DNA from 4 places in the Cobetia sp. UIB-001 genome. Region 2 is predicted to be linked to each of the others. Evidence: predicted binding sites of a transcription regulator. Region 2 holds the regulator's gene; each other region holds the start of a gene.

Region 1 (6,015 bases), 230 kb from region 2:
TCGATCTGCTGGAAAGCCATGTGGCACGCTGGGACGGCGTCAGCATGTCGCGCCCGCAGGCCACCTATCTGGCCTGGCTGGATATGCGCAAGGCAGGGCTCGGGGAGTCTCCGCAGCAGACCCTGCTCGAGGAATGCGATGTCGCGCTGTCGGATGGCGCAGACTTCGGCTGGCCGGGCTTCGTGCGCTTGAACTACGGCACCACGCGCGTGCAGCTGGAGAAGGCGCTGCAGCAGATGGATGAGCGCCTGCAGAAAGGCTGAGGTTGGCGAAGGGATCGCGGGGTCGAGCGAAGCGGCCGGGAAGGGGAGTCGACAGCACCGGAGTTGATCTGGGTCAGTCTGCGGCGTTTCGTTGGCAGCTATCGCTCATTGCAAACTTGAATTGAGAATCATTATCGTCAACTCTGAGGCCAGGCCGCTCATCGGGAGGGGCTTGTCATCAGGAGATGCGACGATGAGACATGAGGTGGCAGAGACGCCGCGACAGGGGCGGCCAGCAAGCAGGGATGCAGGCGTGACGGCCTGTCGTGAATGGTGTTGTCAGGGCGGGAGCCTGCGGCTGGCGCGTTCATCGCCGCCATCTTCCCGCTGCCGTGCTCCCGCGGCGTCATCTGCCACCCCGTCTGCGCCAGACGCCGTGATGTCTGCGGGCCAGGAACTAGAGGTGGACTTTCCGCCCAGCGTGCGTGAATCGCGTGCTCGCCCCTCGCTTCTCAAGGGCTGGAGCCGTCGTTAGCCCTTGAATCGGCGCGACGGCTGGCCCTCAATGACAAGGCCCCGCTTCCTTTACCGGAGGCGGGGCCTTGTCGTCTGCGTGGCGTGTTCAGCTTATCAGTACGGTCAGCAGTACGATCAGCGCATCAGCACGATCAGCGCTCCAGCAAGATCAGTACATCAGAGCGAACAGTTGGCGACGGAAGCGCACCGTCAGCTCATGGGTCGCACCGAGGGCGTCGAAGACACGCAGCAGCGTCTTGCGTGCCAGATCATCGCCGTACTGGCGATCGGTCTTCACCAGGCTGATCAGGGCATCCAGCGCCAGCTCGTAATGGCCATCCGCCAGGTCACGCATGGCGCGCTGGTAGCGGGCTTCGCTGTCGTCCCGCTCGATCATCGCCTGCACCTCTTCGGGAGAGGGAGCCTCGGCGATGAAGTCGATGCGCGCACGTACGCCACGCGCCTGGGCACCATCACGGTCTTCCGGCTTGAGGGAGTCCAGCAGCTGACGGGCCTCTTCACCATTGCCTTCGGCGACCAGCACCGAGGCGAGGTGGATGCGGTATTCCGGCGTCTCGGGGGATTCCTGCGACAGCTGCTGATACAGCGCCTTGGCGGTAACGAGGTCGCCGCTTTCCAGTGCAGTGGCCGCCTGCTCCGCGAGGCTGGGACCTGCCCCTGCTGCCGGCTGGACCTTGTGCTGCTCGAGGAACTGGCGAATCTCGGCTTCCGGACGTGCGCCGGTGAAGTTGCCTGCCAGACCGCCCTGGATGACCAGCTTGACGTCCGGCACCGAGCGCACGCCCAGCTGAGCGGCGATGTCCTGCTGTTCCTCGGCGTTCAGCTTGGCCAGGATGAAGCCGCCCGCATATTCACGTGCCAGCTTCTCGAGGATCGGTGTCAGGACGAGGCAGTGCTCGCTCTGCGGCGACCAGCAATCCAGCAGTACCGGCACTTGCTGTGAGGCTTCCAGCACCTGCTGAAGATTGCTCATGTCCACATCGATGATGTAGGTGTTGGCGTCTTCTGCCTGGCGCGGTGCACTGGCGGCACCGCCGCCGACCACCCCTTGTGGCTGGGCGGCGGTGGTGTCATTGCCGGTCAGTGGCTGGCCGGTATTGGGATCGATGATCATGGTGCATGCCCCGAAATTCTGTCTGCGATTCAAGGCTCGCGCGCGAGCCGGTTGGCCTGATGATGCGGCCCGTCGCAGTGGAGTTCAAGGCGCTGCCGGACACTTCCTCGCGCGAGCGTCCCGGGCGCGTCGGTTCACGGCAGCAGGGTGTCGCCGGCCAGGCTGGCGATGCAGGCGGCTTCGCTCTCGCTGAGCGGCATCACGGACAGGCGTGCGCGGCGCACCAGGTGGCTGTCCGCCAGCTCGGGCCGGGCCTTCAGGCGCGCGATGGGCAGGGTGGTGCGCAGCGGGCGAAGGTAGCTCAGACGCGGGGCGACCCAGCGCGGAGGCTTGTCGGCATCGATGTCCGCCACCTGACGTGGGTCGAAGCCCTTGTGCTCGGGGTCACTGGCCGTCGGGTCGGGCAGGGCGAGTTCGCTGACGACGGCCAGTCCGACCACCGCAGGCACCTTGCAGCTGGAGTGCTGGATGAGCACGACATCACCGAGCTGCATCTCGCGCAGGAAGTTGCGCGCCTGATAGTTGCGCACGCCATCCCAGAGCGCCGGTGATTCGCGGCGCAGGTCATCCAGCGAGAAGGCATCGGGTTCGGTCTTGACCAGCCAGTGGCGCATGCAGGCACTCCCTTGGGACTGACGTGATGAGTGTGAAGGGCCAAGTGTGAAGAGGCCTGGTGTGGATAGGGGTAGCCAGGCCCGTGAACCGGCTTCCTCGCCATCATCGCACAGGAATTTCACGCATACGAAAAAGGCCTGATGCATGGCATCAGGCCTTTCGAATTCTTGGTAGCGGGGACCGGATTTGAACCGATGACCTTCGGGTTATGAGCCCGACGAGCTACCAGACTGCTCCACCCCGCAACACTGGGTACTGCCTTTGCTCCAACTCTGACGCATCAGAGGTTGGTAGCGGGAACCGGATTTGAACCGATGACCTTCGGGTTATGAGCCCGACGAGCTACCAGACTGCTCCATCCCGCAACATTACGTTGGTGTCTGACCGGCAATTACCTTGATAGGCAACGACTTGTCAGTGGTAGCGGGGACCGGATTTGAACCGATGACCTTCGGGTTATGAGCCCGACGAGCTACCAGACTGCTCCACCCCGCATCAACGTGGGGCGTAGTATAAGGATATACAGTGCTGCGTCAACCGTTATCCCGTAATTGACGCAAACTTCTTGTGTCCGGTGAGTCGTCACCAACCCGTCTGCGTACCTTGAGCGATTATCGGCATCTTGTGTGAGAGATCTGCTACATACATTCCCGCTGCATCCTGTCCATACTGAGGGTGACGCGCCTCGCGCAGGCGGATGGCAGGCGTCACAGAGTGCACGATTGTCATCAGGCTGTTAGAGACGCGGGTCATTGTTGTTGTTGCAGGCATTCTCGTTTTCTCAGGGCGGGGGTGTCCGCAGATTCGCCAAGCTGTGCCCAAGCCAAGGACACAGGACGTTCCAGGATTAGGGAGACACAATAAGATGACACAAACAGCACCCGTCGCATGGGTTACCGGTGGTACCGGTGGCATTGGTTCCGCTATCTGCCGCGAGCTGGCGAACCAGGGGTATCAGGTAATTGCGGGTTACAGGAACAAGGAAAAGGCAGAGGGGTGGCTGTCGGAACAGCGCGCTGCCGGGTTCGAGAACATCGCACTGTCCGGCATCGAGCTGGACAACTTCGAAGCCTGTCAGGCAGGCGTCAATGAAATCCGCGAGCGCTTCGGCCCGATCGCGGTACTGGTCAACTGCGCCGGCATCACGCGTGATACCTCCATGCGCAAGATGAGCTATGAGCAGTGGCGCGAAGTCATCAACTGCAACCTCGACAGCGTCTTCAACACCTGCCGTGCCGTCATCAATGACATGCTGGAGCACAAGTACGGCCGCATCGTGAACATCTCCTCCATCAATGGCCGCAAGGGCCAGTTCGGCCAGGTCAACTACTCGGCCGCCAAGGCGGGCATGCATGGTCTGACCATGGCGCTGGCGCAGGAAACCGCGACCAAGGGCATTACCGTCAACACCCTGTCGCCGGGCTACATCGCCACCGACATGATCATGAAGATCCCCGAAGAGATCCGTGAATCGATCCGCGAGACCATCCCGGTCAAGCGTTATGGTCAGCCGGACGAGATCGCACGTGCGGTCGCCTTCCTGGCCGACGAGAAATCCGGCTTCATCACCGGTGCCAACCTGGATATCAATGGCGGCCAGTTCATGGGCTGATGCTCTGCGCTAGCGCGAGCCAGAGCAGGGTTGGCACCCGGCCCCCTCTGGCAAGAGAATGAAAAAGCCCCCGTCTCTATCGAGACGGGGGCTTTTCGTTGCCATGATTTCAGTCTTGCGAGCGTGTCGGTGTCGTCACCAGCTCAAGAGTACTGACTTCAGTGATTGAACAGCGCATCGAAGCGCGGCAGTTCGGTCTGCCAGGCGTCCCAGTCCAGCGGACCGTTGGCGAGCAGCGCATCCAGCACCTCATCCAGCTCTTCTTCACGTTCCATGCGCTCACCCAGCTGCTGGTTGATGCGCGCGACCTGCACGGTCAGGCGGCGTGATTCATCTTCGCTGCCCAGCGGAGCCTCGAACAGAATGGCCAGGTGAACACGCAGCTCGGCCAGGCGCTCGTTGGCGGCGCTGCAGTTGCTCGGCAGGGCCTGACGCATCTGGTTGCGCGCCGCATTGGCCTGACGGCTGTTGTCGTCGAAGGCCGAGGTGTTCGGCAGCTCGACATCCTGCACGTCACCGTTGCGCGCGCTGGCATCCGCCACGGCGTGCTGTTCGAGCAGATCACGCCATTGTTGCCATTCCTCGCGCAGCTGCAGGGCGTGCAGTTCATCCAGACGCTGCTCGCGACGCTTGAGAATGCCGGTCCAGCGACGACGCATGCCGTCGCCCCGCTTGCCACGCGGCAGCGGGCCAAGGGTGTCGGCTTCCTTCAGGGCGTCATCGAGCAGGGCGGCGTCTTCCAGCGTCTCCGGCTCCCAGCTGTCGAGACGTTCGATCAGCGCCTGCCACTGATCCAGACGTGCCTGCTCGCGGCTGTCGCGGTCTTCGCGGTCCTGATCGCGCGCAGCGAAGATACGGTCGCACGCCGCGCGGAAGGCGGCCCACAGGCGTTGCTCTTCGCCCTTGGGCGCGCGGCCCATCTCGCGCCAGCGACTCTGCAGTGCCTTGGCCTGTTCGGCGCGGGCGCGTGCCGGCGAGTCCTCATTGGCCAGCGCCTCGACGGCATCGACCAATGCTTGCTTGGCGGCGGCGATCTGGCCCGCGCGGCTGTCGATCAGCCCCTGCAGTGCCGTCAGCGCCTCACCGAAGCGATGCGACAGCTGGCGACCGGGGCCTGCGGGCACCGGCGCGTGGCGACGCCATTCCTCACGGGCGCGATCACGGATCTGGCGCAGGGAGTCGGGGTCGGCATCGTCCATGGCGTGGCCGTTGAGTGATTCGAGCTGCTCGCAGAGCGCTTCGCGCATGGCCAGATTGTGTTCACGCAGCTGCTTGCGCGATTCGCGGTAATCCCGCAGGCGCAGCTTGATGGCGTCAGAGGCGGTGCGGAACGCCTGGCTGGCATCGCGGCTGGCGGCCGCATCACCCAGCTCGCGCCATTGCTGAATCAGCTGCTGGTGCTGGCGGTCGCGCTGCTCATCGCTGATGTCATCACGCTCGCTCAGGGTGGTGATGGCCTCGAGCAGTTGCTCGCGCTTGGGCGCCGCGACGAAGTTCTGCCAGTCACGGAGTTCCGCGACACGCGCGCCCAGCTGGCGCAGGCGGGTCTGGCGGGCATTGTCGAGCTGGCCTTCGGTGCGATCGCGCAGTGAGCGATGCAGACGGCTGGCCGGCTTGAGCTTGCCGGCATCGAGATCCGCTTCCAGGCGTGCCAGTTCGGCATCCAGTGCGTCCAGATCCAGGCTCGCCTTGCCGTCGGCCGCGCGGGGGGCGTCAGCTGACTCGGCGTCTTGTGCTTGGCTTCCATCGAGCGCGTCCTGCTCCTGCGCTGCCTCTGCCGGCTCTTCCGGCTGCGCCGCGCTGATCGCCTGTCGCACCGCACTCAGGCTGGCGGTCTGCGGCAGACCCGCAGGCCAGGCCACTTCGCTTTCCAGACGACGCAACTGGTCGATGTCATTGTCGACCAGCGCGGCATCCAGCTCGCCCTGGCACAG
Region 2 (6,015 bases):
GCCGCTGGATGACAGCTTCCCGTGGTTGCATCTGGACCGCAAATTCATGCATCTGGGGCATCAGGTCTATGATCTGGCCTTCCAGAGCAGCGATGCCTTCAGCAGTCGGCCGCTGGTCTACGCGACCGCGCTGGTGCTGGTGGTCGTGATTCTATGCCTCAACCTGAGTGCCATTCGCCTGCGTCACATGCTGGCACAACGTTACAAGGGAGCCACCGAATGAGGCGTGACTCTGAACAGCCCAAGCCCCAGTTGTTTCTTCAGGAGACGCCTGCGCGGCCGGCTGAGGACATCTGCCTGGAAACCCGCCACCTGAGCCTCGATTATCAGGCACGTGTCGGCAAGGAGAACCAGACGCGCCGCGCACTGGAGGATGTCAGCCTGCAGATCGCGCGCAAGCGCGTGACGGCCTTCATCGGGCCTTCCGGCTGCGGCAAGTCGAGTCTGTTGCGTACCTTCAATCGCATGACCGATCTCGACGAACAGTCACGTCTTTCCGGCAAGGTACTGCTCGAGGGCGAGGACATTCATGCGCGCGGCGTGGACGTGCCGATGCTGCGCCGCCGGATCGGCATGGTCTTCCAGACGCCCAATCCCTTTCCGATGTCGGTCTACGAGAACGTGGCCTTCGGGCTGCGGCTGGTCGGCGAGAATGACAAGCGCCACCTCGATGACAAGGTCGAATCCTGTCTGCGCTCCGCGGCGCTGTGGGAAGAAGTGAAGGACCGCCTGCACGACAGCGCGCTGGGGCTCTCGGGAGGCCAGCAACAGCGGCTGGTGATCGCGCGGACGCTGGCGGTCGAGCCGGAGGTGCTGTTGCTGGATGAACCGGCCTCGGCGCTGGACCCCATCTCGACGCTCAAGATCGAGGAGCTGATCCGTTCGCTGCGCTCGCGCCTGACGCTGATCATCGTCACGCATAACATGCAGCAGGCCGCGCGGGTGTCAGACGATACCGCCTTCCTGCATGAGGGCCGCCTGGTGGAATTCGCCCCGACCGATCAGCTGTTCACCAACCCGCGGCGCCGCCAGACGGAAGACTACATCACGGGGCGTTTCGGTTAGCGCGCTCATGCGCGAACGTGCAGCCAGGTAGCCTTTTCGCCCTGATATTGCTGACGATGGCGGCCAGATACCGCCTTTGCGCCATGGGTGAAACATAACTGCAATCAAGTGTCGGCATGCTGAGGGGGATCCCGCTGTGTCAGTCAGTAGTGGGCCATACTTGTCACGTCATTCATGTCACGCCCCCTGACTCGGTGGGCGACTTTCCGGGAGAGGGAAATGGATATCACCAGCGATTCGCACGGCAAGCATATCTCAGAGCAGTTCAATCACGAGCTGGATGCACTGAAGACACACCTGCTGGCCATGGGCGGACTGGTAGAGAAACAACTGCAGGATGCCGTCACGGCATTGCTGGAAGGCGACAGTGAAACCGCCACGCGGGTGCGCGACAACGACAAGGCTGTCAACGACATGCAGCTCAAGATCGATGACGAGTGCACCCGGGTGCTGGCCCGCCGTCAGCCGGCGGCCTCCGACCTGAGACTGGTGCTGGCCGTCATCCGCGCCACCTCCGATCTCGAGCGTATCGGTGATGAATCGAGCAAGATCGCACGCAACGCCATCTCGCTGGTCGAGAACGGCCAGAGCCCGCGCGGCATGGTCGAGGTGCGTCATCTCAGCCAGCACGTGCGCAGCATGGTGCGTGACTCCCTGACGGCCTTCGCGCGCTTCGATACCGACCTTGCCCTCAAGGTACTGCGTGAAGACGCCTCGGTGGATCTGGAATATCAGAGCGCGATGCGCTCGCTGATGACCTTCATGATGGAAGACGCGCGCCAGATCACGCCGGTGCTCAATGTGATGTGGATTCTGCGTGCGCTGGAGCGTATCGGTGACCACGCCGACAACCTGGCCGAGTACGTCATCTTCCTGGTCAAGGGCGTGGACGTGCGTCACACCGATACCAATGACCTGAAGCCGCAGGACCTGGACAAGAAGTGAGCTGACGCGCTTCCCTGCCCCTGTGTAGCGTCTTTCGCCCCGCTCCTGCCCACCGGCAGGTCGCGGGGCGATTGCGTCGTGGGAGCGCGAGCGATGTCAGGCGGCCGACAGCTGCGCCGCGCAGGCGGGAGTGCTAGGGTGTGGCTCCGGCCAGCCCGCTGGCTGGCCGGTTCTTTTGAGATGACGAGGACGTCGCATGATTGATGCCGTATCGGCGCTGGTCCGCGGGACCCGCATGGTCTATACCCCCGGGCTGCGCCGCTTCGTATTCGTACCGCTGGCGATCAACCTGGTGCTCTACAGCATCACGCTATGGGTGTTGTTCAACCAGTTCGGTGGCTGGATCGATTACTGGATGCTCAAGGTACCGGCGTGGCTGGACTGGCTCAGCTGGTTGATCTGGCCGGTGCTGGTGGTGAGTCTGTTGCTGGTGGTGTTCTTCACCTTCAGCCTGGTGACCAACCTGATCGCCGCGCCCTTCTACGGCATTCTGGCCGAGAAGGTCGAGCATCGTCTGGATGGCACCCTGATCGATGATGACCGCGGCCTGATGAAGATCGGCGTCGACTCGCTGGGGCGTGAAATGGCCAAGCTGGGCTATTTCATCCCGCGCATGATCGCGCTGTTCATCATCGGCTTCATCCCGGGCCTGAACCTGCTCTCGCCGCTGTTGTGGGGACTGTTCTCGGCCTGGAGCATGTCGATCCAGTACCTCGACTACCCGATGGACAATCATCAGGTCAGCTTCGGTGACATGAAGCAGCGCCTCAAGGCGCGCTGGTGGCCCTCACTGACCTTCGGCGCCGCGGTGTTCGTCATGACGCTGGTGCCGCTGGCCAATCTGCTGTTCATCCCGGGCGCCGTCGCCGGGGCGGTACTGATGTGGCAGAGCCACTACCGTCAGTTGCCGGCGCCGCGTCGTTGAGACAGCCCGTCGCAGAGCTGGCTTGTCGCTGAAATAGCCGCAGCGTCGTCTGATTGACCAAACGAAACGCCCCGCAGTCGCCTCCTTTCGAGGTGGCTGCGGGGCGTTCTGCGTTGGGCTGACGTCCGGGTCAGATCATCACGGAATCAGCCCATCACTGGGCTAGCGCACTGCTGGCCTGGGGAGCGCTCGCCTGACAGGCGCGCTCATCGGGGAAGTGACAGCGGAAGCGCGCACCCTCGCCGGGGTGGCTGTCGATCTCCAGATGGCCCTGATGGCGAATCAGCACATGCTTGACGATGGCAAGCCCGAGGCCGGTGCCTCCCGTGGCGGTGCTGCGGCCCTTGTCGATGCGGTAGAAGCGTTCGGTCAGGCGCGGCAGGTGGACCGGGTCGATGCCGTCCCCATCATCTTCCACCTCGACCAGCAGGCCCTGGTCATCCGCCTTCCAGCGCAGGGTGATATGACAGTCTTCGGGGGTGTAGCGTACCGCATTGAAGACCAGATTCGAGATCGCGCTGCGCAGCTCCTGCTCCTCGCCGCGCAGAGACAGGCTGGCATCGGCCTCGATGGAGAAGGTGTGGCGCCCCTGGGACAGGCCTTCGGCGTCGTCGCGGATATGGCCGAGCAGGGCACACATGTCGATGCAGCGACCATTATCGGACAGTTCGTCGTTTTCCAGGCGTGACAGGGTCAGCAGGTCCTCGACCAGGTGCTGCATGCGGTCGGTCTGGCTCCGCATCTGGCCCAGTCCACGCTGCCAGCGCGGTGGCAGGTCATCGGCGTAATCGGAGTAGGTCTCGAGATAGCCGGCCAGCACCGTCAGCGGCGTGCGCAGTTCATGGGAGACATTGGCCACGAAGTCGCGGCGCATCTCTTCAAGACGATAGAGGCGGGTGACGTCACGCAGCATGACCAGACGCTCGTTGTCACCGAACAGGGTGATGGAGATCTGCAGCGTCAGGTTGTCAGACAGCGGCGACTGGAGCGTCAGCGGCTCGCGGTAGGCCAGCCGATTGAAGTAGTCGATGAAGACGGGGTCACGCAGATAGTTGGTGATGTGCTGACCGCGGTCGTGGCTGGCCTTGAGACCGACCAGCTGCTCGGCAGCGCTGTTCCACCATTCCATGTCACCGTGGTTGTCCAGCATCACCAGGCCGTCGCGCATGGCCTCGGAGGATTCCTGGATACGGTTGAGGATGCTGCGCAGTCGCTCCTGAGCCTGACGCTGGCCCTTCTGGTAGCGGTAGAGACGATCGAGCAGGTCTCCCCAGACGCCATCGCCGGGCGGCGGCTCTTCATGGGGATTGGTGATCAGCCAGGTGTAGAGGCTCTTCAAGTGCTTGAGATGGACGAACAGATACAGCGAAAGGCCCAGCGCCAGGCCCCAGCCCAGATGGCCCAGCAGGCCACCGATCAGGCCGAAGCCACCGGCAAGGTAGCCGAGGCGCCATAGCTCGTTGGTCCAATAGCGCATGAATCCCTCAGGCCTGAGCGCTGAAGCGGTAACCGGTGCCGCGGACGGTCTGGATCAGATGCTGATGGCCTGTGCCCAGCGCCTTGCGCAGGCGACGGATGTGCACGTCCACGGTGCGCTCCTCGACATAGACGTTGCCGCCCCATACCTGATCGAGCAGCTGACTGCGCGTGTAGGCACGTTCCTGATGCGTCATGAAGAACTGCAGCAGGCGATATTCGGTCGGGCCGACATCCAGCGAGTTGCCGTGGGCGGTGACGCGGTGGCTGGCCGGGTCGAGCATCAGGCCTTCGACTTCCACCGCCTCCTCGACCCCCTTGGGAGTGGTGCGACGCAGCACGGCCTTGAGACGGGCGACCAGCTCGCGCGGCGAGAAGGGCTTGGTGATGTAGTCGTCGGCACCGGCTTCCAGGCCTTGAATCTTGTTGTCTTCCTCGCCCTTGGCGGTCAGCAGGATGATCGGCAGCTCCGAGGTGGTCTCGTCACGCTTGAGACGCCGCGCGAGCTCCAGGCCACTGGTGCCCGGCATCATCCAGTCCAGCAACAGCAGATCGGGCTTTTCATCGACGACGATGGCGTGGGCGTCCTGGGCATTGTCTGCCTCCAGCACGCGGTAATCCGCCATTTCGAGGGCAACGGCGATCATCTCGCGAATCGAGGATTCATCGTCGACAATCAGTACGGTCTTGGAGCTCATCGCTAGATCCCATGCAGCAGTCGGCGCACGCGCCAGAATGACAAGTCGATGACGATTACAACCCGCTTATATGACAACGAGATGACAACTGCCAGCATGGCAGCTTGCACGCAAGCCTGCCAGCCGCCTTGGAGGCGCGGCAGGCAGGCATGAACCGTGGGCTGGGGAGCAACAGAGGGCAGGGGTCGCTTTAAATTAAATAATACTAATGTTTATGCGGGAGTCAGCTCATCGGCCAGGTCGCCAGGGCGATACCGGCGAAGATCAGCAGACCCGTCCAATGATTGTTGAGGAACGCCTGGAAGCAGGGCGCACGCTCACGCTCACGGATCAGACGTTGCTGCCAGACGAAGGTGACGGCGGCGGCGGCCAGCCCCAGCCAGTAGAAGATGCCCAGCGTCAGGTGCAGGCCGATGCCGATCAACACCGCCAGCATGCCCAGCTGCAACAGGCCGATCATCAGCTTGTCGGCACGCCCGAACAGCACGGCGGTGGACTTGATGCCCACCTTGAGGTCGTCGTTGCGATCGACCATCGCGTAGGCGGTATCGTAGGCCACCGTCCACATCAGATTGGCCGCGAACAGCCACCAGCCGTAGGTCGGTACCTCCTCCAGCGTCGCGGCGAAGGCCATCGGAATCGCCCAGCCGAAGGCGGCGCCCAGCACCACCTGGGGCAGATGATGGAAGCGCTTCATGAACGGATAGCTGGCCGCCAGCAGCACGGCGACGATCGACAGCAGCACCGTGGTCAGGTTGGTGAAGCACACCAGCACGAAGGCGGCCGCGACCAGCCCCCCGAACAGCGTCAGCGCCTCGCGCTCCGAAATGCGACCCGAGGTCAGCGGCCGGTCTCGCGTGCGCTCGACATGCTTGTCCCAATGGCGGTCGGCGTAGTCGTTGATGA
Region 3 (6,015 bases), 1.6 Mb from region 2:
GCAGGAAGTCAGTCGCGAAGATCAGCATGGCGATCATGGCCGCGATTCCAGCAAGGATGCCGAGAATGCGCCCTAGGAAGCCGAATACCATCAGTCCGATGATCACGCCGCCGCCGATGCTGGCGAGCAGCTCGAAGAACAGGCCGCTCATGCCCGTCAGCGGCACCAGTTCAAAGCGTGCCAGGCAGAACATCACCATCGCGACGATGACCGACGTGGTGAAGGCGGTATTGGTCACCCGGTTCCAGAAGCAGCTGGCGATGACCGGGAAGACGATCGCGCCCCACAGAGCCCCGACGAAGACCAGCATCACCAGGATATCCAGTGAGAAGCTGGCGAAGACGATGCCCAGCACCGTGGCGATGATCATGGTCAAGCGGCCGATGAAGAGCATGCGCTTCGGGTCTGGCTTGCCGCGGGCGATATTCTTGCCATAGACATCGGCCATGATGATGGCGGACAGCGCGGAAAGGTCGGAATCCGCGGTGGAGGACAGCGAGCCGATCACCAGGATGAAGAACAGCGCGATGAAGAACGGCGGGAGATACTCGGACACCATCTGCGGGATGAGGTTGTTCATGTCGCCGTTGAGCGGCTCCACCCCGAGTGTCAGTGCCATCAGGCCAATCATGCCCAGGCCGATGACGATGGCGCCATAGCCCAGCGTCGCGGTGAGGAAGGTCGGCTTGATGTGGTCTTCGTTGACGGCGAACAGGCGCTGGGAAATGGTCTGGTTACCGATCGCATAGGCCAGTACCGCTACGAAGAAGGGCGCCCCCTGGTTCAGGATGGCATCCGTCGAGAAGAAGTCGGCCTGCTCGGGCGTCAGGTTATCCAGGCCTGCGACCAGCTCTGTCGGGCCACCCATCGCAAAGAACACCGCCGGAATGATCACGATGGCGATCGCCATCAGGGCAACCAGTTGCGCGAAGTCGGTCAGTACCGAGGCGCGGAAGCCCGACCACAGGGTATAGAACAGCACCCCCACGCCCGCCATGATCACGCCCGCCTGGAAGGACAGCGGCGAGAGCACGGAGACGAGCGCCCCGGCGGCGGTGAAGTTGACCATCAGGCTGATCACGCTACCCAGCAGGTTGGAGAGCGCCAGAATCAGCTGACTGGAGGAGCCGTGGCGCGCATGGATCAGCTCGCCCAGTGTATGCGCATTGGGCGCCAGCTTGCGGAAGCGGCGGCCGAAGGGGTAGATGAACAGAATCATCAGTGCGCCCCACAGGCCATAGTGGATCGGCCCTGAGACACCATAGGTATAGCCGGAGGTGGCGGCAGCATAGAAGGAGGCCGCCCAGATCCAGGTAGCCGTCATGCTCGCCGCGCCCATGCCGAAGCCAACGCGATGGTTGGAGACCATGAAGGCATCGGCATCTTCATTTTTCTTGCGGATCCCCAGCGTCATCAGATAGGTGCCGCCATAGAAGGCAAGCAGCAGCAGTACGACAGTCAGGGTAGAGAATTGATATAGCGATTCGTTGTTCAAGAACTGGCCCTCGGTAGGGAAACAGGGCGCTACGCAACGCAGTCGCCCGAGGGCAAACGGTTGTCGATAGCGACGAGTAAGGAGGGGAAGGTTCTTAGCCGTGGACGTAGTTCTGCGTCATTTGCTCAAGCAAATGGCATCCAGCGCAGCACATGAGCCGCGTCATCAATAATCGGCAATCTCGGTCAATGAAGACGGAGTTGGTGGCACTTCCCGGTCAGTCGGGAACTTGGGGGAGGGCGGCGTGGCATGCATCTGCCTTCATCGGAATAATGATATCGCATACGCGTCCTTGTGATCGGTTAAGCCTTGCAAGAGCGCTGATGCGAGTTGTTGGTCAGCCCCAAGCTTGGCGAAACGGTGTTTTTTATTTTCTCTCATTATCAAATTCGCTGGCAACGATAAATTATTCGCATGTCAATGTCCATACACTGGCGGGGGAAGCTTGCCTCTCATTCACGTCAACGATGGTTGAACGAGCGGGGGCGACGATGTTCAGTTGCGTGACACGTGTCAGAGCAGAATGGAAAACATGACTTGTTATATAAATAATATTACTCGGCATGACTTGTATTTAACGGCGTTGGCATCGCCATTCGAGGTGATGCCCTTGAACGATACTGACCCGGCGCCATTGCATGAGGCGAACCCCAGGCACGTGCAGCCGGAAGATGAGGTATTCAGTATCTTCTTCATCTTCAAGATCAAGGAAGAATATCGCGCTCGGTTGCTGCAACAATTCACCACGCATGTGACGAAGACGCGCAGTGAGGAGCCGGGCAATCTCGTGTTTGATCTGTATACCATCGACGGGCAGGACGACACGCTGGTGATATACGAGCACTGGCGCACGGAATCAGACCTGTGGGACATTCACTTCCAGCAGCCCTATGCCATCGAGACAGGCAAGCTGTTGGAGCAGGCCATGGTCGGGGATATGAAGCAGTACCTGAATATCGTCAGCGAGTTCTGAGTTCTCCCGCCGGTCATTCGTTTCCTGTTTGCCCATGCGATGCGCAGCCCTTAGAGGCTGCGCATTGTGCGTTCACCCCCCTTGAACATCCGCGTGCCATCCCACCGCCATCCACGCCTGTGAGCTCAACCAGGCAGCTGTCATCAAATCCTGCAGCGCCAGCGGCACATAAGCTGGCAGGCCAGTGCGAGTCACGCGAATGTGATAGTTTCTGGAGCACCCAGCCGTTTGGCGGCGCAGAGTCCCGGGCGTTTTCTTCGCCGGCAGGGCAAGCGGCGCCGTGCTATTACCCGGTAGTGGCAACCCTCTTCATCTTTTGTCAGGACTCCCCGTCATGAGTGATGCGTATTACCTCCACCTTACCGATCGCCTGCGCGAACAGCTGAAGGACCCTGATGCCTTTGAAGAGGGGCGATTGCCTTCTGAACGCGTGCTGGCCGAGCGCTTTGATACCACGCGCGTGACGTTGCGTCAGGCGTTGGGGCAGCTGGAGGGAGAAGGGCGCATTCATCGCAGCAATCGGCGTGGCTGGTTCGTGTCGCCGCCGCGGCTGGATTACGACCCCACGCGTGACTCCGGCTTCAATGACTATGTGACGGCGCAGGGGCGGCGGCCACGCACGGAAGTGCTGCTGACCGATGTTCAGGCCTACCCACCGGCTGCGCAAGCGCTGGGCCTGGCGGCCCAGACACCGCTCTATCATATTCGCCGCCGGCGTTTCGTGGATGAGCGCGCTGTGCTCAGCGAGTCGATGTGGGTGGTGCCCGAGCGCGCGCCGGGACTGCTCGAGGAGGGCCAGTTCGGGGTGTCACTGTGGGCGGAGCTGCGCGGGCGCTACGGCCTGACGCTGGCCCACCGTGAGCTGCGCTTCTACTCCGAGTCGCTGGGGGAGCAGGCCGCCCGGGAGCTGGGGGTCGCCATGGGCAGCCCCGGTCTGACCGTACGTCGCGCTACCTTCGATGAGCAGCATCGTCCCATCGGCTATGACGAAGAGCGCTGGCTGCACAATGCGCTGTGCATCACCGTCACGCTCAAGAACAAGCCCTGAACCCGCGCTGCAGGGACACTATATGAGGTAACACTGTTTCACTGGGCCTTCAACTGACTGTCATGGGGGTGTCATTCGGCACGCCCATACTCTTGGTATATACCAGATGGCGAGAGCCATTCATTCCAAGCGTTGGAGAGTCCCGATGTCCTTCTTGACCCGTTCCTTCCTCACCCGTTCCTTGCTGGCCAGTGCCGTTGGTCTGGTCGTTTCCCTCAATGCCCAGGCGGCCACCGAGCTCACCGTCTATACCGCGGTGGAGTCCGATGATCTGCAGAAATATGCCGAGCGCTTCCAGCAGGCGCATCCGGATATCGACATCAAATGGGTGCGCGACTCCACGGGCGTGATCACCGCACGATTGCTGGCCGAGAAGGACAACCCGCAGGCGGATGTGGTGTGGGGCCTGGCCGCGACCAGCCTGCTGGTGCTCGAGAAGGAAGGCATGCTGTCGCGTTATGCCCCCAAGGGAGTCGAGGCGCTGGATACCAAGTTCGTCGACCCCGCCTACCGTGATGGCCAGGACCCGTCCTGGGTCGGGATGGACGCCTGGGTCGCCTCGCTCTGCTACAACACCGTCGAAGGTGAGCGACTGGGAGTGCCCAAGCCGACGTCCTGGGAAGACCTCACGCGTCCAGAGTTCAAGGGCCACGTGATCATGCCCAACCCGAGTTCTTCCGGTACCGGCTATCTGGATGTCGCCAGCTGGTTGCAGCTGTGGGGTGACGACGGCGGCTGGGAGTACATGGACCGCCTGCACGACAATATTGCCCGCTACACCCACTCAGGCTCCGCGCCCTGCAACCTGGCCGGTTCCGGCGAGGCCGTGGTCGGTGTGTCCTTCGCCTTCCGAGGCGCGCGCCTCAAGGCACAGGGCGCACCGGTGGATCTGGTCTTCCCCGAGGAAGGGCTGGGCTGGGACATGGAAGCCGCGGCGATCATGAAGGGCACCGACAAGCGTGAGGCGGCGCAGACACTGATGGATTGGGCAGTGTCCAAACCGGCCAATGAACTCTACAACGAAGGCTATGCGGTCGTGGCCTATCCGGGGGTGGCCAAGACGATCGAGCATTATCCGGCCGATATCACCGAGATGATGATCGAGGCTGACTTTGCCAAGGCGGCCAACCAGCGGGATGCAGTGCTCGCCGAATGGCAGCGCCGTTACGACGGCAAGTCCGACAGTCAGTAAGTCACGCCCAGCCACCTTCGTCATTGCCCCGGCGCCTTGCGCCGGGGTCGGGAGTTTCTCGCATGTCTCTTGTGACCGCACCCCCGCGTCATCACGCCTCGCGTCAAGCGCCGCCAGCGACTGCCGGCGCCTCGCCTCGCGCGGTCTCCGCCCCTGCAGCCCGGGCGCCTGCGCGTAACGAAGCGCCTCAGGCACTCACCACGCGTTCTACGTCGTCAGACAGCATTCACCTCAAGATCAGCGGCCTCACCAAGCGCTATGGCCAGTTCACGGCCCTGAGCGAGATCGACCTCGCGATCCGCGAAGGCGAGTTCGTGTGCTTCCTCGGCCCCTCCGGCTGTGGCAAGACCACCTTGCTGCGCGCCATCGCCGGGCTTGCGCCGCAGAGCGAAGGCACCATCCACCAGCGCGGCCAGGACATCTCGCGTCTGCCGCCCCAGGCGCGCGACTTCGGCATCGTCTTCCAGTCCTATGCGCTGTTCCCCAATCTCACCGTGTTCGACAACGTGGCCTATGGGTTGCGCAATCGGCGCGATGCGCGTGACGCGATGCGCCGGCGCGTGACGGAGCTGCTCACCCTGGTGGACCTGGCCGGCAGTGAAGGCAAGTATCCGGCGGCCCTGTCCGGGGGCCAGCAGCAACGCGTGGCACTGGCGCGGGCGCTGGCGACCGAGCCGGGGCTGCTGTTGCTCGATGAGCCGCTTTCAGCGCTGGATGCGCGCGTGCGTCTGCATCTGCGCAGTCAGATCAAGGCGCTGCAGGCACGGCTGGGCGTCACCACCATCATGGTGACCCACGACCAGGAAGAGGCCCTGGCCATGGCGGACCGCATCGTGGTGATGAACCATGGTGTGATCGAGCAGATCGGCACCCCCGCCGAGATCTACCGTCAGCCGGCGAGCGCCTTCGTGGCCGAATTCATCGGCAGCATGAACTTCCTGCAATGCTGTCCCGAGAACGCCAATACCCTGCGTCTGGGCCAGCAGCGTCTGGAATGTGCGGCGCATGATCTTGAGGGTCTGGATCAGGCGCGTCTGGCCATTCGCCCGGAAGCCGTCTCATTGTGCGCAGTGGGTGAGGGGCTGTCGGCGCAGGTGGATCACGTCGAGTTTCTCGGCGCCTTCCTGCGTATCACTCTGACGCTTGAGGGCTGTGGGCAGACACTGTCGGCGGATGTGGCGCTCAAGGACAGTGAGTCACTGGGAGTGCGGGTCGGCGCCCGGGTGGGTGTGAGTCTGCCGTCCGAGGCGATCCGCCTGTATCCGTTGGTGGAGGCGCAGGCATGATGGCGCGCGCATTGCCCTTGT
Region 4 (6,015 bases), 220 kb from region 2:
TCAGGCCTTCATCGGCGCCCGGCAGGGTCAGCACGTAGCCGATCAACCCGACCAGCAGCATCAGCAACAGCGGCATCAGACGCGTGGACCACTTCTCGATCCCGCCGCGCACACCACCGACCACGATCGCCATCGTCAACGCGAGGAAGACCGCCGTCAGCGAGACATTGCGCGTGAAGTCGAAGGTGGTCAGCCAGCTGGCGGCGGAGCTCATGCCCAGCGCCTCGCTGACCGGCGCGGCGGTATAGCCCAGCAGCCAGCCCGCGACGATGGCGTAGAAGGCCAGAATCAGACTGGCGGTCAGCATGCCCGCCCAGCCCGCCAGCGCGCCGAAGCGCTTGGTGATGCCTCGACCGAGACTCATGCTGGTGACGATGTTGGCCTGACCATGACGGCCGATGACCAGCTCAGCCATCAAGGCCGGCCATGCCAGCAGGAAGGCCAGCACCAGATACATCACCACGAAGGCCCCGCCTCCGTTGTTGGCCGTCTGGGACGGGAAGCCCCATACGTTGCCAAGTCCTACTGCCGAACCAGCGGCGGCCATCAAGAAGCCCAGCCGACTGGCAAAGCGTCCGCGCACCTGCGCCATCTGCCTCTCCTGCCTTGTTGTTCCGCGTCCGTCGAAGACGACGTCGCGATGAGTTGGGGTGCATCCCGGTGCAAGCTCACGGGGCGCCAGCGCCCGCCAGCCGTCGCCTGCGGGGGCGGCAAGGGTAGCAGAGCAGGCCCGCGAATGCAGGCGACAACGCCGAAAGTCAGCACGTACCCGCGTTGGCCAGGGGCAATGCCGAGTTCCTCACCGGCGTCATAGCGTCGCCGCACAACTCGCGTAGGATAGGAAGGACATGACATCAAGGCACGGCAGCCAGCAGTGAGCGCCGCCGAGAAACATTCAGGAGAGCAACATGCATCGCATCTGTGTCTATCTGGGCTCCCGCGAGGGCGTCTCCCCACAGCACCGCCAACTGGCCGAAGCCCTGGGCACGGCCATCGCCGAGCGCGGCTGGGGACTGGTCTACGGAGGCGCGCGCGCCGGGCTGATGGGGGCGTTGGCAGATGCCGCGCTGGCAGCAGGCGGTGAGGTGATCGGCGTGATCCCCCAGGCACTGGTGCGCAACGAGAAGGCGCATACCGGTCTGACGCGCTTGATCGAGGTGGCGGACATGCATGAGCGCAAGGCGCAGATGGCCGCGCTGGCGGATGCCTTCGTGACCCTGCCCGGCGGGATTGGCACCCTGGAGGAGTTGTTCGAGACCTGGACCTGGCAGTATCTTCGCTTTCACGCCAAGCCGATCGCCGTCCTCGACAGTGACGGCTTCTTCGCGCCCCTGCTCGAGTTTCTGGACCGCACCGTCGAGGCGGGTTTCCTCGATGCAGACACTCGCGCGCGACTGATCAGCGAGCGCGAGATCGCGCCCCTGCTGAAGCGTCTGGCGCCCGAGACGTAAGGCCTGAGACGTAAGACCTGAGACCTGAGACCTGACAGGCTGTCGCGTCACTCCCCATCAAGCGCATGACGCCAGCGCCATGGGGAGTGACGATGCGAGCGCGCCACCTCAGTTCAGCGCCGTCTCGCCAACAGCCTCAACGGCACCCTCCGAGGCGGCCTGCTGCTGAACGGGGTTGCCGATATAGCGCGCCCGTTTGCTGGCGGTGACCTGCTCGACATCGACCATCACCAGGCCGTCGATGCAGTAACCGAAATCGGCGTCGACACTGAAATCGAGGAAGCGGGTGCCACCGGGCTCGGTGACCTCGGCGTACTGCTTGTAGAGCGTCGGCACCGTCACGCCCATCGCATCCAGCTGGGCACGCAGGCGGCGGAAATCGCCATCGGCGTCCTGACCATCGAACAGCCGCTCCGCTTCATGGGCGGCGCTGCCCGGCACGCTCTGGGCGACCGGCGCCCGTGCGCGCGCCAGCCCCTCATCATCCCCGTAATAGTGACGGTAGTAGCTGACGATCAGTGCCCTGGCGGCCTCCGGATAGCTGTTGGAGAGCGTGACCGGGCCGAACAGCCAGCGAATCTCGGGATGACAGCGCAGATAGGCGCCCAGCCCCTGCCACAGGTAATCGAGGCTGCGCCGCCCCCAGTAACGCGGCTGCACGAAGCTGCGCCCCAGCTCCAGACCGTCCTGCATGCGCTCGAACATCTCCGGCGTGAAGCGGAACAGGGTCGGGCTGTAGAGCCCCTTCTCGCCATGTGCCGCCATGATCTTGCGTACCTCACCGATGCGATAGGCACCGGCGATCTCGAGATCGGCGTCATCCCACAGCACCAGATGCCGGTAGTGGGCGTCATAGCGATCGATATCGCGCCGCTCACCGGTGCCCTCGCCGACCCGCCGGAAACTGATCTCGCGCAGTCGCCCGATCTCGCGCATCACGCTGGAACCGGGGAAGGCATCGAACAGATAGATCTTCTTGCCGTCGCGGGTCTCGCCCAGCAGTTCACAGGGCGTCAGTTCCTCACGCAGCGCCTGGCGCTCCTCGGGATGGCCGATGGCCTTCTCGGTCACGAACAGGCCACGCTTGCCGCGCCCGATGCGATACAGGTGCTTGCGCAGCAGGCGCGTCTTGGCGTTGGTATTGAGGGCATCACTGTCGAGGCGCTCCAGCGGGATCAGCTCGCCGATGCGCAGCTTGAGCTGCCGTTCGCGCTGGCGAAACATCTCATGGGCCAGCAGGGGCGTGCCGAAGCTGCGGTTGATCGATGACAGCGCATAGAAGAGCGTCGAGTTGCGCCCGCTGACATGGATAGGCAGCACCGGCGCATTGGTCTTGCGCGCGAAATGCAGGAAGCCCGACAGCCACTTGCCATCGCGTGGCCCGGTCGGGCCTGCACGCGAGACCTCGCCGGCCGGGAAGATGATCACGGCCTCTTCATTCATCAGCGCATCGCAGATCTGACCACTGCTCTTGCGATAGCCACGGCGACTGAGGTTGTCCAGCGGCAGCAGCAAGGGGGCCAGCGGCTCGACCTTCATCAAGATGTCATTGGCGACGATCTTGACGTCGCGGCGCACTTCGCCGACCAGCTTGAGCAGTGCGAGGCCATCCAGTGACCCCAGTGGATGGTTGGCGACGATGACGACACGCCCGTAGGCCGGAATGTTCTCGCGCTCCCGCGAGGACACCGAGTAGCCGAAGGAGAAGTGATCGAGCACGCGGTCAATGAAGTCGAAGCCGCGCTGGTCCGAGTTCTCGCCGAGGAAGGCATTGATCTCGCCCTCGTGCACCAGGCGCCGCAGCATGGCCAGAGCTGGCCGCCGGATCAGCGGGTGACGTTTGGCAAAGGCAGGATACTTGGCAGCGATGACGCGGGCAGTATCGATCATGCTCTCTCCTTGGCCGCACGGAGTGCGGAACGCGATGTCTGGATCATGGGGCTTGATATCACGTCAGGTTCGCGCCACTTCATGACAGATGCGTCACAGTCCCCGTACAGTGAGATGACAGTCGCCCACGTGATCCGCGGCCGATGCGCCCCGGCACGGAGATCATCCGCGTACGAACAGGCAGCGCGACTGCCACGCCAAGGAGAGAGCGAATGTTTGCGATAGCCGTCGAGAATGAATCACTGGTCTGGCAGGAAACCGAGGCCCCGCACGGGATCGCCTCGGACGAGGTGCGTATCGAGGTGGCCTGGGCCGGCGTCAACCGCGCCGACCTGATGCAGCGTGCCGGCCAATATCCGCCACCCGAAGGTGCCAGTCAGATCCTGGGACTGGAGGTCAGTGGCACCATTCGCGAGGTCGGCCGCCACGTCGAGCGCTTCAAGGTCGGTGATCCGGTCTGTGCGCTGCTGTCCGGTGGCGGCTATGCCGAGGAGGTGGTCGTCAACGCCCTGCAGGTGTTGCCGGTGCCGGAGGGCTATAGCCTGCGAGACGCCGCCGCCCTGCCGGAGATGTTCGCCACTACCTGGCTGAACCTGTTCATCGAGGGCAACCTCAAGCACAAGGAGCGCGTGCTGCTGCACGCCGGTGCCAGCGGCATCGGTACCACCGCCATCCAGCTGTGCGGGCTGTTCGGGCATCCGTGCTTCGTGACCGTCGGCAGCCAGGAGAAGCTGGAGACCTGCCTGCGCCTCGGTGCGGATGCCGGCTGGAATCGCCACGATGGCAGCTTCGTCGAGGCCGTGAACGACTGGGGCGGCGCCGACATGATTCTCGACCCGGTGGGCGGCGGCTATCTGGCCGACAATCAGCAGGTGCTGAAACAGGATGGCCGCATGGTATTGATCGGCCTGATGGGCGGGCGCATGGATGAGCTGGATCTGGGTCGCATGCTGATGAAGCGTCAGCGCCTGATCGGTTCGACCCTGCGTTCGCGCTCCCCCGATGGCAAGGGCATGGTGCTGGATGCGCTCTACGTGCATGTGTGGCCACGCCTGGCACGGGGTGAGCTGCGCCCGCATATCGACAAGAGCTGGCCGATCCAGGAAGCCGATGCCGCGCATGCCTATGTGCAGGACAACGCCAGCACCGGCAAGGTGTTGCTGGCGGTGACGGGCGCCTGAGCCTCGTCATGGCGCTGATGACATCAGCAGCATGAAAAAAGCGGCAGCCCACTGGGCTGCCGCTTTTTTGGCTTTATTGGCGCTATCTCGTGCTCGCTGCTCCGCCTGACAACATAACACCCGGCCTGACAGCAGTGTCGCTCCGCCCGCCGTAGACCCCGAGACACCTGGCAGAGGCTTACTCGCTGCGCCCGATCGACTGGGCTTTCTGCCAAGTGAGTTGCAGCAGACGGGCGTCGTCTCCGGCGCGATGGCGCTGGATGCCACCCTCGGCGATCACCGCTTCCTTGAGCTCTGCCCAGCAATTCAGCTGCTCCTCATCGAGCAGCCGTCTGAGCGCCTCGAGACGAAAGCGCGGCAGCATGCCGGCATGATAGAACAGCAGCGAGAGCCAGGTATTGTCGTAGCCCCAGCTGTCGCTATAGGCGATTCCCGCCTCACCCAGCTCATCATTGACCCACTGCGCCACCTCACGCACTGGCCGCCCTTCGCGTGCCAGCCGCGCCCGTGAGATGCCGTGCAACAGCTCCGCCTTCGGGTCCCAATGCACCCACTCATCAAGAGGCTGTATCAGGAAGGCGCAACTGCTGCCGTCGGCACGCGCCAGCCCGATCTCGATCGGATAGCTACCACGGCCAAAGCCGGAGGCTTCAATATCGAGCAGAATAGGCAGCGTCACACGAATCTCCCAAGGTATCTCAGGCAGACAGGGCCCGGGCGAGAAGAGGTTGAATGTCCTCAGGTTACGGGAATTGCCCCCTGCTTGGCGAGTCCTGAGCGCGACGCTGTCAACGCAGGCATCAGGTCGATCTGCTCCATCACGCTGGCATCACGTTCAAGAGACGCGCGCGGGAGGGCCAGAGACGACAACGCCCTCACGAAGAGGGCGTTGTCAGTGGCAGCGAGGGCAGCACATCAGCTGGTACATCCGATCAGTACATCAGCTCAGTGCAGGTCTGCCTCACCACCCGTGCGGGCGTGGGCTTCCCACTGCTCGGCCTTGTGCGGGCAGACCGCCAGACCGAGGGAGCCTTCACGATAGGCACGCGCCAGGCGCTGGGCCGCGAGAGCATGGCGGCACTCGGCGGCACGCGCGTACCAGGTCACGGCCTTGGCCGGATCGCTCTGATACTGGGCACAGCCATACTCATAGATACGCGCCGCCTGATACTGGGCATGCACGTCGCCGGCCTGCGCGGCCTTGATGACGAAACGCGCGCCCTTGGCCTTTTCCTGAGCGGAGTTGCCGCGCTGGAACAGCATGTGCCCGTACAATGACAACGCACCGGTGTGACCGGCATTGGCGCAGTGATTGAACAGACGCATGGTCAGACGATGCTTCTGCTGAGAGCCGGACAGCCAGGAGGCGTGGAACAGACGCTCCGCCAGGCGGTATTTCAGTCCAGTCATCAGGGTTGGGGCCTGCGGCATGACGAGTAACCTTGATACAGAATAAGAGGGGTGACGCCGTGTCCTGGCCCGATCCTGAGCCC

Evidence for each region. Region 2 encodes PhoB, which activates phosphate uptake and scavenging genes when phosphate is short. Its sites were predicted from a motif close to TGTCATANNNNTGTCANA; they were not measured.
Region 1: phbB (acetoacetyl-CoA reductase) is a predicted target of PhoB. The motif match lies at 3,193-3,210, and genes of this name have one in related genera.
Region 3: HA399_RS06665 (putative 2-aminoethylphosphonate ABC transporter substrate-binding protein) is a predicted target of PhoB. The motif match lies at 3,575-3,592, and genes of this name have one in related genera.
Region 4: HA399_RS16060 (GNAT family N-acyltransferase) is a predicted target of PhoB. The motif match lies at 3,422-3,439, and genes of this name have one in related genera.

Annotation. Positions count from the first base shown of each region.
Region 1 covers NZ_CP058244.1:3,870,896-3,876,910, reverse strand. The annotation lists gene HA399_RS16000 (MalY/PatB family protein) at 1-263, shown strand, start outside; gene HA399_RS15995 (tetratricopeptide repeat protein) at 889-1,854, opposite strand; gene HA399_RS15990 (EVE domain-containing protein) at 1,989-2,468, opposite strand; tRNA gene HA399_RS15985 (tRNA-Met) at 2,638-2,714, opposite strand; tRNA gene HA399_RS15980 (tRNA-Met) at 2,758-2,834, opposite strand; tRNA gene HA399_RS15975 (tRNA-Met) at 2,888-2,964, opposite strand; gene phbB (acetoacetyl-CoA reductase) at 3,335-4,081, shown strand; gene HA399_RS15965 (DUF349 domain-containing protein) at 4,240-6,015, opposite strand, start outside.
Region 2 covers NZ_CP058244.1:4,105,401-4,111,415, reverse strand. The annotation lists gene pstA (phosphate ABC transporter permease PstA) at 1-223, shown strand, start outside; gene pstB (phosphate ABC transporter ATP-binding protein PstB) at 220-1,065, shown strand; gene phoU (phosphate signaling complex protein PhoU) at 1,285-2,010, shown strand; gene cysZ (sulfate transporter CysZ) at 2,207-2,935, shown strand; gene phoR (phosphate regulon sensor histidine kinase PhoR) at 3,090-4,412, opposite strand; gene phoB (phosphate regulon transcriptional regulator PhoB) at 4,420-5,109, opposite strand; gene ubiA (4-hydroxybenzoate octaprenyltransferase) at 5,333-6,015, opposite strand, start outside.
Region 3 covers NZ_CP058244.1:1,574,719-1,580,733, forward strand. The annotation lists gene HA399_RS06650 (sodium:solute symporter family protein) at 1-1,495, opposite strand, end outside; gene HA399_RS06655 (putative quinol monooxygenase) at 2,106-2,468, shown strand; gene HA399_RS06660 (UTRA domain-containing protein) at 2,803-3,516, shown strand; gene HA399_RS06665 (putative 2-aminoethylphosphonate ABC transporter substrate-binding protein) at 3,662-4,708, shown strand; gene HA399_RS06670 (putative 2-aminoethylphosphonate ABC transporter ATP-binding protein) at 4,771-5,994, shown strand; gene HA399_RS06675 (putative 2-aminoethylphosphonate ABC transporter permease subunit) at 5,994-6,015, shown strand, end outside.
Region 4 covers NZ_CP058244.1:3,885,828-3,891,842, forward strand. The annotation lists gene HA399_RS16050 (sodium-dependent transporter) at 1-592, opposite strand, end outside; gene HA399_RS16055 (TIGR00730 family Rossman fold protein) at 909-1,451, shown strand; gene HA399_RS16060 (GNAT family N-acyltransferase) at 1,560-3,341, opposite strand; gene HA399_RS16065 (NAD(P)H-quinone oxidoreductase) at 3,554-4,522, shown strand; gene HA399_RS16070 (hypothetical protein) at 4,701-5,201, opposite strand; gene HA399_RS16075 (tetratricopeptide repeat protein) at 5,468-5,953, opposite strand.